Oharaeibacter diazotrophicus: one gene and its partner. The protein of the gene in region 1 interacts with the protein of each later gene in a pairwise test. Links are inferred from orthologs where the notes say so. Each region holds a gene or a part of one and is shown on either strand. Other genes may lie near its edges.

Evidence for each region.
Region 2: the proteins of mtgA (region 1) and EDD54_RS11860 interact in binary tests that used the Escherichia coli proteins (3 or more experiments, as listed by UniProt). The link is inferred for Oharaeibacter diazotrophicus from one-to-one orthologs.

What each region holds. Positions count from the first base shown.
Region 1 is NZ_SNXY01000008.1:227,651-240,055, reverse strand. The notes cover bases 9,625-12,405. They hold mtgA (monofunctional biosynthetic peptidoglycan transglycosylase), read left to right. Parts: upstream 9,625-10,536; coding sequence 10,537-11,274; downstream 11,275-12,405. Other genes in these bases: EDD54_RS13405 (DUF2125 domain-containing protein), read right to left, coding at 12,399-12,405; EDD54_RS13410 (hypothetical protein), read left to right, coding at 11,826-12,230; rpmF (50S ribosomal protein L32), read left to right, coding at 11,432-11,617; EDD54_RS13425 (ABC transporter ATP-binding protein), read left to right, coding at 9,625-10,150. In the rest of the region: EDD54_RS13465 (Fur family transcriptional regulator), read left to right, coding at 1-403; ispG (flavodoxin-dependent (E)-4-hydroxy-3-methylbut-2-enyl-diphosphate synthase), read left to right, coding at 400-1,662; EDD54_RS13455 (DUF3329 domain-containing protein), read left to right, coding at 1,665-1,871; EDD54_RS13450 (polyprenyl synthetase family protein), read right to left, coding at 1,891-2,817; EDD54_RS13445 (Lrp/AsnC ligand binding domain-containing protein), read right to left, coding at 3,374-3,835; bifunctional proline dehydrogenase/L-glutamate gamma-semialdehyde dehydrogenase PutA, read left to right, coding at 4,073-7,180; EDD54_RS13435 (ABC transporter permease), read left to right, coding at 7,411-8,271; EDD54_RS13430 (ABC transporter permease), read left to right, coding at 8,289-9,071; more of EDD54_RS13425, read left to right, coding at 9,074-9,624. UniProt on the Escherichia coli protein: Peptidoglycan polymerase that catalyzes glycan chain elongation from lipid-linked precursors. May play a role in peptidoglycan assembly during cell division in collaboration with other cell division proteins.
Region 2 is NZ_SNXY01000007.1:706,679-711,455, forward strand. What follows is about bases 1-2,877. They hold EDD54_RS11860 (peptidoglycan D,D-transpeptidase FtsI family protein), read left to right. Parts: upstream 1-513; coding sequence 514-2,241; downstream 2,242-2,877. Other genes in these bases: rsmH (16S rRNA (cytosine(1402)-N(4))-methyltransferase RsmH), read left to right, coding at 1-116; ftsL (cell division protein FtsL), read left to right, coding at 113-502. In the rest of the region: EDD54_RS23790 (UDP-N-acetylmuramoylalanyl-D-glutamyl-2,6-diaminopimelate--D-alanyl-D-alanine ligase), read left to right, coding at 3,846-4,777. UniProt on the Escherichia coli protein: Essential cell division protein that catalyzes cross-linking of the peptidoglycan cell wall at the division septum. Required for localization of FtsN.

The DNA of each region.
Region 1 (12,405 bases):
GCTCGACAGCCACGTGCCGGTGACCGCCTACGAGATCATGGACCGCATCGGGGCCACCGAGCGGCGGCCGTCGCCGATCTCGGTCTACCGCGCCCTCGACTTCCTGGTCGCCAACCGCTTCGCCCACCGCATCGAGAGCCGCAACGCCTTCCTGGCCTGCTCGCACGGTCACGGCGAGGCCGAGGCCGGTCGCGACCCGATGCTGGTGTTCCTGCTCTGCGAGGCCTGCGGCGCCGCCGCCGAGGCCGAGCCGCCGGCGCTCGCCGCCGCGCTCGCCGACATCGCCGGCGCCGCCGGCTTCCAGCTCTCGGCCGCCGTGCTCGAGCTGCGCGGCGTCTGCGCCGCCTGCCGCGCCGCCGGCCGCCTGCCGCAACCCCGCGCCGCCGACGGAGACGACGCATGAGCTTCCTGACCGCCCCGCTGCCCCGCCGCCGCTCCGTGGCCGTGGACGTCGGCGGCGTCACCGTCGGCGGGAACGCCCCGGTGGTGGTGCAGTCGATGACCAACACCGACACCGCCGACGTCGACGCCACCGTGGCCCAGGTCGCCGCGCTCGCCCGTGCCGGCTCCGAACTCGTCCGCATCACCGTCGACCGCGACGAGGCCGCCGCCGCCGTGCCGCGAATCCGCGAGCGGCTCGACCGGCTGGGACTGTCGGTGCCGCTGGTCGGCGACTTCCACTACATCGGCCACAAGCTGCTGGCCGACCATCCCGCCTGCGCCGAGGCGCTGGCGAAATACCGCATCAACCCCGGCAACGTCGGCTTCAAGGACAAGAAGGACAAGCAGTTCGCCGACATCGTCGAGATGGCGATCCGCTGGGACAAGCCGGTGCGCATCGGCGTCAACTGGGGCTCGCTCGACCAGGACCTCCTCACCCGGCTGATGGACCGCAACCAGGCCGAGGGCTCGCCGCTGTCGGCCCGCGAGGTGACGCGCGAGGCGATCGTGCAGTCGGCGCTCCTGTCGGCGGCGCAGGCCGAGGACATCGGTCTCGCCCGCTCCAAGATCATCCTGTCGGCCAAGGTCAGCCAGGTCCAGGACCTGATCGCCGTCTACGTCGAACTCGCCCGCCGCTCCGACCACGCCCTCCACCTCGGCCTCACCGAGGCCGGCATGGGCACCAAGGGCGTCGTCGCCTCGTCGGCCTCGATGGGCCTTCTGCTGCAGCAGGGCATCGGCGACACCATCCGCGTCTCGCTGACGCCCGAGCCCGGCGGCGACCGCACCCGCGAGGTCCAGGTCGCGCAGGAACTGCTCCAGGTTATGGGCTTCCGCGCCTTCGTGCCGGTGGTCGCCGCCTGCCCCGGCTGCGGGCGCACCACCTCGACCGTGTTCCAGGAACTCGCCCGCGCCATCGAGGACCAGATCCGCGAGGCCATGCCCGAGTGGCGCGAGAAGTATCCCGGCGTCGAGGCGCTCCAGGTCGCGGTGATGGGCTGCATCGTCAACGGCCCCGGCGAGTCCAAGCACGCCGACGTCGGCATCTCGCTGCCCGGCACCGGTGAGAGCCCGGCCGCGCCGGTCTTCATCGACGGCCGCAAGGCGATGACGCTGCGCGGGCCCCGGATCGCCGAGGACTTCCGCGCCATCGTGCTCGACTATATCGAGAAGCGCTTCGGTCGCCCGGCCGCCGCCGAGCCCGCCCGGGAGACCGCCTGACTATGGCGCGCCGCCCGTCCGACCTCGACCATCCGTTCTATCGGCCGCTGTGGCGGCGGATCGCCATCGTCGTGCTGGTGGCGCTCTGGCTCGGCTACGAACTCGCCCTCGGCGGCGACCCGATGTGGCAGGTGCTGGCGGGCGGTCTGCTCGCCTATTCGGTCTGGACCTTCCTGATCCGCTACCCGCGCCGCGACGGCGCCGGCTGACGGCGGGCCGCGTTTCCTTTTAACGTTCGCGGTCGGCGACGAAGCGGGCGGCGGCGATCAGCGTCTCCGCGCGCGCGCCATAGGGCGCCAGCACCGTACCGGCCTCCGCGACCAGTGCGTCGAGTTCGGCGCGCACGGCCGCGATCCCGTTCAGCGACACCAGCGTGCCCTTGCCGGCGGCGGCGTCCTTGGCGGTCGCCTTGCCGACGGTGGCGGCGTCGCCGGTGACGTCGAGCAGGTCGTCGGCGAGTTGGAAGGCGAGGCCGACGATGTCTCCGTAGCGCGCCATCCGCGCCACTTCGGCCGGTCCCGCACCCGCGACCCGGGCGCCCATGGTGCAGGCGGCGCGGATCAGCGCGCCGGTCTTCATCGCCTGGAGCCGGCGGATCTCCCCGTCGCCGAGCGCCGCCGGCCGGCCGTCGCCGAAGCGGCCCTCGGCGGAAAGGTCGAGCATCTGGCCGCCGACCATGCCGCCCGGCCCGGACGCCTTGGCGAGGTCGGCCACCAGCGCGATTCGGACGGCCGCGTCGGGGTGCGTCGCGGGGTCGGCGAGGAGGTCGAAGGCGAGCGTCTGCAGGCCGTCGCCGGCGAGGATCGCGGTCGCCTCGTCGAAGGCACGGTGCACGGTCGGCCGGCCGCGGCGCAGGTCGTCGTCGTCCATCGACGGCAGGTCGTCGTGGACGAGCGAGTAGCAGTGCAGGCACTCGACCGCCGCCGCCACCGCGAGCGGGTCGCCGTCGCCGCCGCCGTGGAGTTCGGCCGTGGCCGCGACCAGGAACGGCCGCAGCCGCTTGCCGCCGCCGAGCACCGCGTGGCGCATCGCCGCCGTCAGCCGATCCGGCCGGCGCGACTCGCCCGGCCCGGCGGCGTCGGCCAGCACCACGGCGAGCCGGGCCTCGACGGCGTCGGCGAGAGCGGAGAGATGGTCCTCGAAGCGGCTGGTCATGGTCGGCGTCCGGCATGAGACGCCGCTCCGGTGCCCCACCGCACCGGCGCGGTCAAGCCTCTTCGGGGAGGAAGCGGCGGGCGACGTGGCGTGGGCGCCGCGATTCCCGATCGACCGGCCACGGAAACGCCGCCCGGGAGGCATGCTCCACGCCCATCGGTTTTGCGCAACGGCCGGAGCGGCGTGTGTAGCCGCCGCCCCTTCCAATCGAGCCGCGCCATCGCCACCGCGTCCCCTCCCCCCTGGAGGGGGAGGGACAGGGAGAGGGGGCCACCGCCGCACCGTCCGCCCGGGGCCCGGACGTCGAGGAGAATGTCGATGGATGCCGCGACCCGTCTGCCCCCTCTCCCCAACCCTCCCCCTCCAGGGGGGAGGGGGCCTGTCGAGGATGGGGAGACGGGGGGCGGCCGTTCGGCGCCCGTAGGATCGCCGCCGAGGCTCGGTGTTCGGCGGTCCAGGCCCGACGGTCGAAGACCCGCCTCCGCAGCCCGACCGGCGAAGCCCGAAGCCCGGCTGCCGAAGCCCGAAGCCCGAATGCCTACTCCCTACTGCCCCCTTACAACGGCAGCGCCGACGTGTGCTTCACCTCCTCCATCACCGGGTACGTATGCGTCTCGCGCACGCCCGGCAGGGCCATCAGCACGTCGGAGAGGAAGGAACGGTAGGCTTCCATGTCCTTGACGCGGGCCTTGACGAGATAGTCGAAGCCGCCGGCGATCAGGTGGCACTCCAGCACCTCGGGCGCGCGGGTCACCGCGGCGGCGAAGGTGGAGAACACCTCGGGGTTCATCCGGTCGAGCTTGATCTCGACGAACACCAGGAGGCCGCGCTGCAGCCGTGCCGGGTCGAGCCGCGCGGAATAGCCGAGGATGAAGCCGTCGCGGGTCAGGCGCTTGACGCGCTCGGCTGTCGCGGTCGGCGACAGCCCGACCTTGTCGGCGAGCTCGAGGTTGGTGATGCGCCCGTCGACCTGGAGGGCCGACAGGATCTTGCGGTCGATTCGGTCGAGACCCGGTATCTCGACCTCCGGGCGCCGGTTCGCCCGCTCCTGTGCCAAAGAAGTCACCTGACGCCTCCCTTCGGACGTTCGGTCCGGCCGATCCGCGGATTTTGCGGCGAAGATCCCCCATCGCCGGGACATTCCCCGTTTCCATGCCCCAGAAACGTCGGATCGTCCCCATCCACCTTGATATGGTGTGGAAATGAGATGCGCTCCGGGCCCCGGGGCCTTCGCCCTGGAGCGCCGTTCCCGCCCATGACACTCCACGCCCTGCCGAACCGCCCCGTCTTCTCCTCCCCGTACGCCCCGCGCGAGGAGGACGTCGTACGCCGTCTCATCGCCGAGGTCGCGGTCTCCAGCGAAGCACGAACGCGCGTCGACCGCCATGCGACACGACTGATCGAGGGCATCCGGAACCGCCAGTCGAGTCTCGGCGGGGTCGAGGACTTCCTCAAGGCCTATTCGCTGACGACCAAGGAGGGCCTCGCCATCATGGTGCTGGCCGAGGCGCTTCTGCGCGTTCCAGACGGCGCCACCGCCGACCGCCTGATCGAGGACAAGCTCGCCGCCGCCTCCTTCGACCAGCCGCGCAAGGGCGGCGATCCCTGGCTGGTCACCGCCTCGGCCTGGGCGCTCGGCGTCACCACCCGCATCGTCCAGCCCGGCGAGACGCCGGAGGGCGTGGTCGCCGGCCTCGTCAAGCGGCTCGGCATGCCGCCGGTGCGGGCGGCGACGCGGCAGGCGATGCGCGTGATGGGCCATCAGTTCGTACTCGGCGAGACGATCGAGGCGGCGCTGCAGCGCGCCCGCTCCGCCGAGGGCAAGGGCTTCCGCCATTCCTACGACATGCTCGGCGAGGGCGCCCGCACCGCCGCCGACGCCGAGCGCTATTTCGCCAGCTACTTCCGGGCGATCGACGCGATCGGCCGCAGCGCGGGCAACGAGGCGCTGCCGGCCCGGCCCGGCATTTCGGTCAAGCTGTCGGCGCTGCACCCGCGCTACGAGGCGGTCAAGGCCGACCGCGTCGACGCCGAACTGGTGCCGCGGCTGCTCGAACTCGCCCGCGCCGCCCGCGCCCACGACCTCAACCTCACCGTCGACGCCGAGGAGGCCGATCGCCTGACCCTGTCGCTCGACGTGATCGCCCGCGTCGCCGCCGACCCGAGCCTGAAGGGCTGGGACGGCTTCGGCCTCGCGATCCAGGCCTACCAGAAGCGCTCGGCGGCCGTGGTCGACTGGGTCGCCGATCTGGCGAGCGCGCTCGACCGCCGCTTCATGGTCCGCCTCGTCAAGGGCGCCTACTGGGACACCGAGGTCAAGCGCGCCCAGGAGCGTGGCCTCGACGACTACCCGGTCTTCACCCGCAAGGCCGGCACCGACCTCTCCTATCTCGCCTGCGCCCGCCGCATGCTGGCGGCGCGGCCGCGGATCTACCCGCAGTTCGCCACCCACAACGCCCTCACGGTGGCCGAGATCCTCGACCTCGCCGGTGCCGACCGCAGCTTCGAGTTCCAGCGTCTGCACGGCATGGGCGAGGCGCTCTACGCCCAGGTCACGGTCGAGGAGGGCCAGCCCTGCCGGATTTACGCCCCGGTCGGCGGCCACCGCGACCTGCTCGCCTATCTGGTCCGCCGCCTGCTCGAGAACGGCGCCAACTCCTCCTTCGTCTCCGGCGTCGGCGATCCCAACGTGCCGGTGTCGCAGCTCCTGACCCGGCCCGAGGACGTGCTCGGCGGCGGCAGCCGCGCCCGCCATTCCCGCATCCCGATGCCGGCGGCGATCTTCGCGCCGCGGCTCAACTCGCGCGGCGTCGAACTCGGCGACGACCACGCCCGCTCCGCGCTCATCGCCGCGATCGAGCGCGCCGCAGCGCCGGCGCCGGCCGCCGCGATCGTCGACGGCGCCGACGCCGGCGGCCCGGCCCGCCCGGTGGTCTCGCCGATCGACGGCGCCACCGTGGTCGGCACCGTCCGCGAGGGCGACGCCGCCCTGGTCGAGCGCGCGGTCGCCGTCGCCGCCGGCGGTTTCCGCGCCTGGAGCGCGACGCCGGTCGAGACCCGCGCCGCCGTGCTCGAGAAGGCCGCCGACCTCCTCGAGGCCGACCGCGCCGCGTTCCTCGCCGTCCTCGCCGCCGAGGCCGGCAAGACCCTGCCCGACGCGGTCGCCGAGGTCCGCGAAGCCGTCGACTTCTGCCGCTACTACGCCGCCGAGGCGCGCCGCTGCTTCGGGGCCGACGTGGTGCTGCCGGGGCCGACCGGCGAGGAGAATCGCCTCGTCCAGCGCGGCCGCGGCGTCTTCGCCTGCATCAGTCCGTGGAACTTCCCGCTGGCGATCTTCCTCGGCCAGGTCGCGGCCGCGCTCGCCGCCGGCAACGCCGTGGTCGCCAAGCCGGCCGAGCAGACGCCGCTGGTCGCCGCCGCCGCGGTGCGCCTCCTGCACGAGGCCGGCGTGCCCTTGTCGGCGCTGCAGCTCGTCACCGGCGACGGCGCGGTCGGCGCCGCGCTCACCGGCCACCCGGCGATCGCCGGCGTCGCCTTCACCGGCTCGACCGAGACCGCCTGGGCGATCAACCGCGGTCTCGCCGCCAAGCGCGGGCCGATCGTGCCGCTGATCGCCGAGACCGGCGGCCTCAACGCCATGGTCGTCGACGCCACCGCCCTCGGCGAACAGGTCTGCGACGACGTCGTCACCTCGGCCTTCCGCTCGGCCGGCCAGCGCTGCTCGGCGCTGCGGCTCCTGTTCGTGCAGGAGGACGTCGCCGACCACATGCTGGCGCTGATCGCCGGCGCCGCCGCCGAACTGGTCGTCGGCGATCCCCGCGATCCCGCCACCGACGTCGGCCCGGTGATCGACCGCGAGGCCAAGGCGCGGATCGACGCCCACGTCGCCGCCTGGGCCGCCCGCGGCGCGGTCCGCTTCGCCGGCCGCCTGCCGACCGGCGCGCTCGCCGCCGGCACCTACGTCGCCCCGACGGTGATCGAACTGCCCTCCGCCGCCGATCTCGCCGAGGAGGTGTTCGGCCCGGTGCTGCACGTGGTGCGCTGGAAGGCGAGCCAGCTCGAACGCACCATCGACGCCATCGGCGCCAGCGGCTACGGGCTCACCCTCGGCGTCCACTCCCGTATCGACGCCACGGTGAAGCGGATCGTGGAGCGGCTGCCGGTCGGCAACGTCTACGTCAATCGCAACGTCATCGGCGCGGTGGTGGGATCGCAGCCCTTCGGCGGCTCCGGCCTGTCCGGCACCGGCCCGAAGGCGGGCGGGCCGCACTACCTCGCCCGCTTCGCGCTCGAACAGGTCGTCTCGGTCAACACCGCGGCCGCCGGCGGCAACGCCAGTCTGGTCGCGATGGGAGACGAGTGACGTCCGTCCCGTAGCGGTCCCGGCCCCACGGGCCGCCTCCTCCCCGTCCCGGACGCCCGCGGCGCCTTTGGGCTCGCGGGCGCCTTTGCGCTTGCGGGCCCTGGGCGATCGTATATGTTCGTACACTAACGATATCGCGGCGCGACCGGATCCTCCGGCGACGGCGCGGAGGGGACCGGGGCGGGGCGTGCGGCCGGGGTCGCGCGCGCCGGATCGACGGGAGTGGGCCGATGACGCGCGAGGGACGGCGCCTCAGGGCGATCGCGGGGCTGACCGGGGGCACCTATCTGGTGCTGGCGGCGACGGTGCTGTTGCCGCTGTCTGCGATGCTCTACTTCAGCTTCCTCAACGTCGCCCCGATCAACGGGCGGACGGCGACCTTCACGCTGAAGCACTACGTCGACTTCTTCACCAAGCCGGTCTACCGCATCAACGCGTGGCGCTCGTTCGAACTCGGGCTCTACGTCACCGGCTTCTGCTTCGCGATCGGCTACCCGGCCGCGCTGCTGCTCGCCCGCCACATTCGCAACCGCTGGCGCGAGGCGATCCTGCTCCTGATCGTGCTGCCGTTCTGGAGCAACGGGCTGGTGCGCACCTTCTCGTGGACGATGGTGCTGAACCCCGGCGGCCTGCCCGACCGCTTCCTGCACTGGCTGTGGCCGGCGGTGCCGACGATCGACCTGATCTACACCTATCCGGCGATCGTGATCGGCCTCGTCCACGCCTACCTGCCCTACATGATCCTGACCTCCTACGTCTCGCTGCAGGCGATCGACGACACCCTCGGCGAGGCCGCGCTCAGCCTCGGCGCGTCGAAGCTCGCGGTGTTCCTCAGGATCACCCTGCCGCTCAGCCTGCCCGGCATCGTCGCCGGCGTGGTGCTGATCTTCGTGCCGGTGATCGGCTCCTTCATGGAGCCGCGCATCCTCGGCGGTCAGCAGGCGATCATGCTCGGCACGCTGATCGAGACCCAGTTCACCGCTTCGTTCAACTGGCCGCTCGGTGCGGCGCTCGGCTTCGTGATGCTGGCGATCGTGCTGGTGGTCATGGCGGCCTGCGCGCCGTTCCTGAAGCGCCAGATGTCGTTCTGACCCGGGGAGACCGACCGATGCCCTCGCCCCGCGGCCTCTTCGCCTCCGGCTATCTCGCGCTGGTGCTCGCCTTCCTCTACGTGCCGATCGCCGTGATGATGGTGATGGCCTTCAACCGGTCCGAGCTCTACGAGCTGCCGTTCGAGTTCGACACCCGCTGGTTCGTCGCCCTCGCCGGCAACGAGGCGCTGCTGGTCGCCGCCCGCAACAGCGTGCTGCTCGCCCTCGCCAACATGGCGATCGCGACCACGCTCGGCACCATGACGGCGCTCGCCTTCGCCCGATACAGCTTCTTCGGCAAGACCGTGCTGCAGGCCCTGCTGCTGCCGGTGCTGACGATCCCCTGGCTGATCACCGGCACGGCCATGCTGATCTTCTTCTTCTGGACCGGCGTCGGCCGCGGCCTGCACGCCATCCTCGCCGGTCACGTCGCGCTGTCGCTGCCCTACGTGGTGATCATCGTTGGCAGTCGGCTGAAGAGCTTCGGCGTCGAGCTCGAGGAGGCCGCGGCGACGCTGGGCGCGACCGGTTGGCAGACCTTCCGGCGCGTGACCGTGCCGCTGATGGCGCCCGGCATCGTTGCGGCGGCGCTGTTCGCCTTCGCCATCTCCTTCGACCAGTTCGTGATCTCCTATTTCCTCGCCCCGGTCGGCACCTCGACCCTGCCGGTCGAGATCTACACGGCGATCCGCAAGGGCTTCACGCCGGAGATCAACGCGATCTCCACCATCATCATCCTCGCCTCGATGGCGCTGATGGTCCTGTTCGCACGCTTCAGCAAGTTCGGTGGGGAGCGCTAGAGATGAGCGTCGTCGCAATCGACCGGGTCGCCAAGCGCTACGGCCGCGTCACCGCCTTGTCCGACGTCTCGATGACGATCGCCGACGGCGAGTTCTTCGGCCTGCTCGGGCCGTCGGGCGGCGGCAAGACCACGCTGCTGCGCTCGATCGCCGGCTTCGTCGATCCCGACGAGGGCGCCATCGCCATCGACGGCAAGCCGATCCAGGACGTGCCGATCAACCGGCGCGACATCGGCATGATGTTCCAGAACTACGCCCTGTTCCCCCATCTCACCGTCGCCGACAACGTCGGCTTCGGTCTGTCGGTGCGCCACCGCCCGCGCGCCGAGATCGCCGCCCGCGTCGCCGAACTGCTCCGCCTCGTCCGCCTCGAGAGCCACGGCGAACGCAAGCCGCGCCAGCTCTCCGGCGGCCAGCAGCAGCGCATCGCGCTCGCCCGCGCACTCGCCACCAACCCGAAGGTGCTGCTGCTCGACGAACCGCTCGGCGCGCTCGACAAGAAGCTGCGCGAGGAGATGCAGATCGAGCTGAAGCAGATCCAGCGCGACGTCGGCATCACCACTGTCTTCGTCACCCACGACCAGGAGGAGGCGCTGACGCTGTCCGACCGCATCGCCATCATGAGCGAGGGCCGGGTCGAGCAGATCGGCCCGCCGCGCGCGCTCTACGAGCGCCCGCGCACGCGCTTCGTGGCGAACTTCCTCGGCAACGCCAACTTCTTCGAGGGCCGCGTCGTCGGCCGCGACGGTGCCCTGACCCGGATCCTGCTCGACGACGGCAGCGCCATCCTGACCACCGATGCCGCCGCCGAGGGCACCCGTGTCACCGCCGCCGTGCGTCCGGAGAAGTTCGCCGTCGGCCCGGACGCCGCCGCGGACGCGGACGGGCTGCCGCGGAACCGCCTCGCCGGCCGCGTCACGGCGGAGGTCTTCACCGGCAACGCCGTCACCTATCGCCTCGACGTCGCCGGCCGCACCGTCGGCGTGTTCGTCCAGAACCGCGCCGGTGCCGGCCCCGCCGAGGGCGACACGCTCCAGCTTTCCTGGAGCCCGGCCCACACGGTGCTGGTGGAGGGATAGGCGGGCAGGAGCCGCTCCGGCGGTGCTTTGCGCGCCGCGTGCGATCGTCGGTGCCCGAAAAGAAAAAGGCCGGGACGAGCCCGGCCTGAAGTCAGGGAGGAAAGATCGAAGGCGGCGGTGAGGGAGGTAGAGGTCGGAGATCCGAAGCCACCGCCGCTTTCGAGTTCAGAATCCCACTCTGCCCGAAATTGCGCCACGTCAATTCCTGTGCATCGCCGCTCAAATCGGCGGCTTCTGCCGAAACAATGTGCAGAATCGGGGCGATCGGCTCCTGCCGCTCGGATTTCCCGCCGCGCCGACGTGACGACCACCGGCAAACCCGGTACATCCCTCTTGGAACGGAACTTCGAGGCGGGACCCGCCGGACGCGGCGGTGACGACGGTGCATGACCGTGGAGGCCGATGACAGCTACGGGGCGGTCGCTGGGGAGGAGGTCCCCGCGGCGCCGGCGCCACGGCGCCGCCGCTGGCCGCGCCGCCTCTTCCGCCTCGCCGTCGCGCTCGCGCTCGCGCCGCTGGTCCTGACGGTCGTCTATTGGCTGGTGCCGCCGGTCTCGACGCTGATGCTCGCCGATCTCGTCACCGGCCGCGGCTATACTCGCGACTGGGTGTCCTTCGACGAGATCTCGCCGCAGCTGCCGATGGCGGTGGTGATGGGCGAGGACGGCAAGTTCTGCAGCCACGGCGGCGTCGACTGGGACAGCCTGGGGGCCGTGCTGTCGCGCAGCGGCGGCCCCAATCGCGGCGCCAGTACGGTGACGATGCAGACCGTCAAGAACCTCTACCTCTGGAACGGCCGCAGCTACCTGCGCAAGGCGATGGAGATCCCGCTCGCGCTCTACGTCGACCTCGTCTGGTCGAAGCGGCGCACCATGGAGATCTATCTCAACATCGCCGAATGGGGCCCCAACCTCTACGGCGCCGAGGCGGCGGCCCAGAAATACTTCAAGAAGCCCGCCGCCAAGCTGACCCGCCACGAGGCGGCGCTGCTGGTTTCGGCCCTGCCCAACCCGATCGAGCGCAACCCGGCCAAGCCGGGCAAGTACCAGGCGCGCTACGCCCGCACCGTCGAGCGCCGCACCGCCCAGGCCGGCGCCTACGTCGACTGCCTGTTCGACCGCTGACGCCAACCGCGGCGCCGCGGCACTTTTTTCGCCGCGCCACTGGCCAAAGCCGGGTCGCCCCTGTATAAGGCCCCATCTTTTTGGAGCGAGCGCCGAGGCGCCCGTCGCACCGGCATTGCCGTGCGGCACGGGACGCCGGCCGGCGATGGAGTTGGAAATGGCTGTTCCCAAGCGAAAGACTTCGCCGTCGAAGCGCGGCATGCGCCGTTCGGCCGACGCCCTGAAGGCCCCGACCTACGTCGAGGACAAGACCTCGGGCGAGCTGCGCCGTCCGCATCACGTCGACCTCAAGACCGGCATGTACCGCGGTCGCCAGATCCTGGAGCCGAAGGAGACCGTCTGACGGTTTCCGGCGGATCCACACGCGGATCGACGTTTCAGGAAGGCCGGCGTTCCCAGACGGGATCGCCGGCCTTCCGCGTTTCCGGGGTGCCCGCGACCGGCGTCGTCCCCGTGTATTCGCACCGTCCGTCGTCGCGCCGCCGTGGAACCGTCACCTTCGCCTGCTTCGTCGGCGGTGGAGAGACCCCGAGGAGAGGACCCGCCGCGCGATGCTGTTCACGATCCCGCTCACGATCGTCCCGCTGATCGCCTACAACCTGTTCGCCTGGGGCCTGTTCGGCGCCGGCGGCGGCGACCCCTGGCTGGCGCCGCTGTTCACCGTCGAGATGCTGTCCGGCGCCCGCTTCACCATGACCTCGGGCGACCTGATGCTGGTGATCGGCATCGTCCTCCTGTTCGTCGAGATCCTGAAGGCGACCCGCACCGGCAACGCCTCGCTCGCCGACCACGTGCTGTCGATGCTGGTCTTCGTCGCCTATCTCGTCGAGTTCCTGATCGCGGCGCCGGCGGCCCATTCGGTCTTCGTCATCCTGACCGTGATCGCCTTCGTCGACGTCGTCGCCGGCTTCACCATCACCATCCGCGGCGCCCGCCGCGACATCGGCTGGGGCTGATCGCCCGAGCGCGCGGCCCGCGTCTTCGGCCGGAGCGGGTCTCGTCCCGAGCCCGCAAAGTCCGACCCGTGGGCGGAGCATCGCGGGCGAGGAGCGCCCGACCGGGCGCCGGCCGTACGGCCGAAACCTCGTAGAGTCCCGACGAGTCGGGACTCTACGAGACGGGTATCAGAAC
Region 2 (4,777 bases), on another replicon or contig:
CCCGCTCGGCCAAGCTGCGCTTCGGCCTGCGCACCGCGGCGCCGGCGCGCGACCTCGACGGCGCGGCGCTCGGCCTGCCCGTGCTCGAAACCGAACGCCGGAGGGGGCGGGGATGAAGCGCACCGTCAACGCCCTGCTGGTCGCCCTGATGGTCCTGTCGGCGGCCGCCGTCTACGACATGAAATACGAGGCCGAACTCGCCGCCGAGAACGTCCACAAGGTCGAACGCGACATCGAGCGCGAGCGCGCCGCGCTGAGCCTGCTCAAGGCCGAGTGGAGCGTCCTGACCCAGCCGGGCCGCCTGCAGGACCTCGCCGAGCGCCACGCCGACATCCTGAAGCTGACGCCGATGACGGCCGACCACATCGTCACCCTCGCCGACATTCCCGCCAAGCCGGTCGAACCGGCGCCCGACGTCTCGGGCACCGACGACGCCGTGCCGCACGGGCCGGCGCAGCGCTCCGCCTCCGCCGGCCGTCCCGGCCACGACAAGATCCGCTGAGGAGGCCGCCGATGCCGAACGCTCCCTCCCTGCCGACCGCGAGCAAACTGCGGGCGCTGCTGCCCTGGCGCCGCCGCGCCGTGCGCCGCGAGAAGCCGTCGCCGGGCGACACCACGCGCAGCCGGCTGATCCTGGCGATGGGCGCCTTCGTGCTGGTCTACGGCACGATCGGGGCACGGCTGGTGCAGTTCGGCCTCGCCGAGCCGGCCGACCCGGCAGTGCTCGGCAACGCCCAGGCCGCGATCGCGGCGGCGCGGCCGGACATCGTCGACCGCAACGGCGAGATCCTCGCCACCGACATCAAGACCGCCTCGCTCTACGCCGAGCCGCGCCGCATCGTCGACCCCGACGAGGCGACCGAACTGCTCGGCACCGTGTTCCCCGAACTCGGCACCGATGCGACGCGCCAGAAGCTGGCCTCGCGCCAGGGCTTCGTCTGGCTGAAGCGCGAGATCACGCCGCAGCAGCAGGAGGCGGTGCACAAGCTCGGCCTGCCGGGCATCGGCTTCCTGTCGGAGAGCAAGCGCTTCTATCCCTCGGGCCGGTCGGTCGGCTACGTGGTCGGCCACGTCAACATCGACAACCAGGGCATCGCCGGGATCGAGAAGTACATCGACGACCAGTGGCTCGGCGACCTGCACAAGCTCGGCTTCGCGATGACGCCGAACCTCGAGCCGATCAAGCTGACGCTCGACCTGCGCGTCCAGCACGTGCTGCACGACGAACTGTCGTCGGCGATGGAGCGCTACACCGCGATCGGCGCCGCCGGCGTGGTGATGAACGTCAAGACCGGCGAGGTGGTGGCGATGGCCTCCATGCCGGACTACGACCCGAACAACCCCGTCGAGGCGCTCGACCCGAACAAGATGAACCGGGCCTCGGCCGCCGTGTTCGAGATGGGCTCGACCTTCAAGCTGTTCGCCACCGCGATGGCGCTCGATTCGGGCAAGGTCAGGCTGACCGACAGCTTCGACGCCTCGGCGCCGCTCCGGATCGGCGGCTTCACCATCCACGACTTCCATGGCAAGCACCGCGTGCTGACGGTGCCCGAGGTGTTCATCTATTCCTCCAACGTCGGCACCGGCAAGGAGGCGCTCCGGGTCGGGCAGGCCGGCCAGCAGGAGTTCCTGCGCCGCATCGGCCTGATGGACAAGGTGCCGACGGAACTGCCGGAGATCGCCCGCCCGATCCTGCCGAAGCGCTGGTCGGACCTCGTCACCGTGACCGTCTCGTTCGGCCACGGCATCTCGGTGTCGCCGCTCGCCACCGCGATGTCGGCCTCGGCGGTGATGAACGGCGGCCTCCTGATCCCGCCGACCTTCTTCCCGCGTTCGGAGGAGAAGGCGCGGCTGATGGCGACGCGCGTCCTCAAGCAGCAGACCTCGGACGAGATGCGCTACCTGATGCGCCTCAACGTGCTGAAGGGCTCGGGCACGCGCGCCAACATCCCGGGCTACCGGGTCGGCGGCAAGACCGGCACGGCCGAGAAGGTCGTCAACGGCCGCTATTCCGCCAACAAGCGCTTCAACGCCTTCCTCGCCAGCTTCCCGATCGACGACCCGCAGTACCTGGTGCTGGTGGTGCTCGACGAGCCGAATCCGGAGAAGCCCGGCGTCGGCGCGACCGCCGGCCTGAACGCCGCGCCGACCGCGTCCAACGTCATCAGCCGCATCGCCCCGATGCTCGGCGTCATGCCGCGCTTCGACGACGCCGACCGGCCGTTGATGGTCTCGTTCTGACGCCGCCGGTCCTCCGGGGCCGGCGGACGTCGTCGTCTCGTTTCGTTGCGTGGGCTCGGGCGTCGCCGACGTCCTCATTTCGATCACGAAGGCCGGGCAGCGTGCCGGCCGCTCCGGACAGGGAGCCGTCAAACCGCTCCGAGGGACCACCGATGAAACTTGCGGAACTCGCCCCCGACATCCTCACGCCCGACCCGGCGCTCCGGCGCATGGTGATCACCGGCGTGACCGCGGACAGCCGCGAGGTCCGGCCGGGCACGCTGTTCGCGGCGCTGCCGGGCACCAAGGTCCAGGGCTCCGCCTACATCCCGCAGGCGGTCGAGCGCGGCGCGGCGGTGATCCTGACCGGCTCGAACGACGACGTGCCGCTGGAACTGCCGGTGCCGGTGCTGCGCGATCCCGACCCGATGCGCCGCTTTTCCCGCTTGGTCGCGCGCTTCTACGCGCCGCAGCCGAAGACGGTGGTGGCGGTGACCGGCACCAACGGCAAGACCTCGGTCGCCGCCTTCGTCCGCCAGATCTGGGAGAAGACCGGCAAGGCCGCCGCCTCGATCGGCACCATCGGCGTCGTCGCCAAGGGCGAGACCCGCTACGGCAACATGACGACGCCCGACCCGGTGACGCTGCACCGGACGCTGCGGGACCTCAGGGCCGAGGGCATCGACCACGTCGCGATGGAGGCGTCTTCGCACGGGCTGATCCAGCGCCGGCTCGACGGCCTGACCATCTGCGCCGGCGCCTTCACCAACCTCTCGCGCGACCACCTCGACTACCACGGCTCCATGGACGGCTACATGGCCGCCAAGATGCGCCTGTTCGACACGGTGCTGGAGCCGGGCGCGGGCGCCGTGGTCAACCTCGACGACCGTTACGGCGAGGCCTTCGCCGCGGCGGCCCGGATCTCCGGCCTCGATCTGATGACGGTCGGCGCGCAGGGGGCGGCGATCCGCATCCTCGACGTCGCCCGCGACGGCTTCGCGCAGGTGGTGACGGTCGACGTCGGCGCGGGACCGCGCACCGTGCGGGTGCCGCTGGTCGGCGCCTTCCAGGTCTCGAACGCGCTGGTCGCCGCCGGCCTCGCCGCCGCCGGCGGGGCGGTGACGCTGGCCGAGGCGCTCGACGCGGTGTCCTCGATCGAGGGCGCCCAGGGCCGGCTCGAGCTCGTCGCCCACGCGCCGTCCGGCGCGCCGATCTTCGTCGACTTCGCCCACACCCCGGCTGCGCTCGAAGTCGCGCTCTCGACGCTCCGGCCCTATGTCGAGGGCAAGCTGGTGGTCGCCTTCGGCGCCGGGGGCGACCGCGACCGCGGCAAGCGCCCGCAGATGGGCGAGGTGGCCGAGCGGCTCGCCGACGTTGCCATCGTCACCGACGACAACCCGCGCTCGGAGGATCCGGCCGAGATCCGCGCCGCCATCCTCGCCGCCGCGCCGTCGGCGATCGAGATCGGCGACCGCGCCGAGGCGATCCGGCGCGGCATCGCGCTGCTCGGCGACGGCGACGTGTTCCTGGTCGCCGGCAAGGGCCACGAGACCGGCCAGATCGTCGGCGACACCGTGCTGCCGTTCTCCGACCAGGAGACGGTGCGCCATTCCCTGCCCGAGGGCGTGGCCGACGACCGCGTGCTGTGGCCGGGCCGCTCCTTCCTCGCCGGCGTCGGTGGCACCGCGATCGGCGCGCTGCCGGCGGCGATCACCGGTATCTCGATCGACAGCCGCTCGGTCGAGCCGGGCGACGCCTTCTTCGCCATCACCGGCGACCGGCTCGACGGCCACGCCTTCGTCGCCGACGCGCTGCGGCGCGGCGCGGCGGTCGGCGTGATCGCCGCGGACCGACGCGGCGAGGTCGAGACCGACGGCGCGCTGGTGGCGGTCGACGACGTGCTCGCGGGCCTGCGCCGCCTCGCCGCCTACGCCCGGCTGCGGACGAAGGCCAAGGTGGTCGCGGTGACCGGGTCTGTCGGCAAGACCTCGACCAAGGAGGCGCTGCGCGCCGCCCTGTCGGGCTCGGGCGCGGTCCACGCCTCGGTCGCCTCGTTCAACAACCACTGGGGCGTGCCGCTGACGCTCGCCCGGATGCCGAAGAACGTCGCCTACGGCGTGTTCGAGATCGGCATGAACCACGCCGGCGAGATCACCCCGCTGACCCAGCTGGTGCGCCCGCACGTGGCGATCGTGACCAACGTCGCGGCCGTGCACCTCGAGCACTTCCCCGACGAGGCCGGGATCGCGCGCGCCAAGGCGGAGATCTTCACCGGGCTCGAGCCCGGCGGCACCGCGATCGTCAACGGCGACAACCGCTGGGCCGGCCTGCTCGCCGACGCCGCCCGCGAGCAGGGCGCCACCGTGATCCGCTTCGGCGAAGTGGCGGACGCCGACGCGAGGCTGATCAAGTTCGCCCTGCACGAGGAGTGCTCGGCGGTGACCGCCGACATCCTCGGCGAGACGGTGAGCTACAAGATCGGCGCGCCGGGCCGGCATCTGGTCGACAACTCGCTGGCGGTGCTGGCCGCCGTCAAGCTGGTCGGCGCGGACTTGAG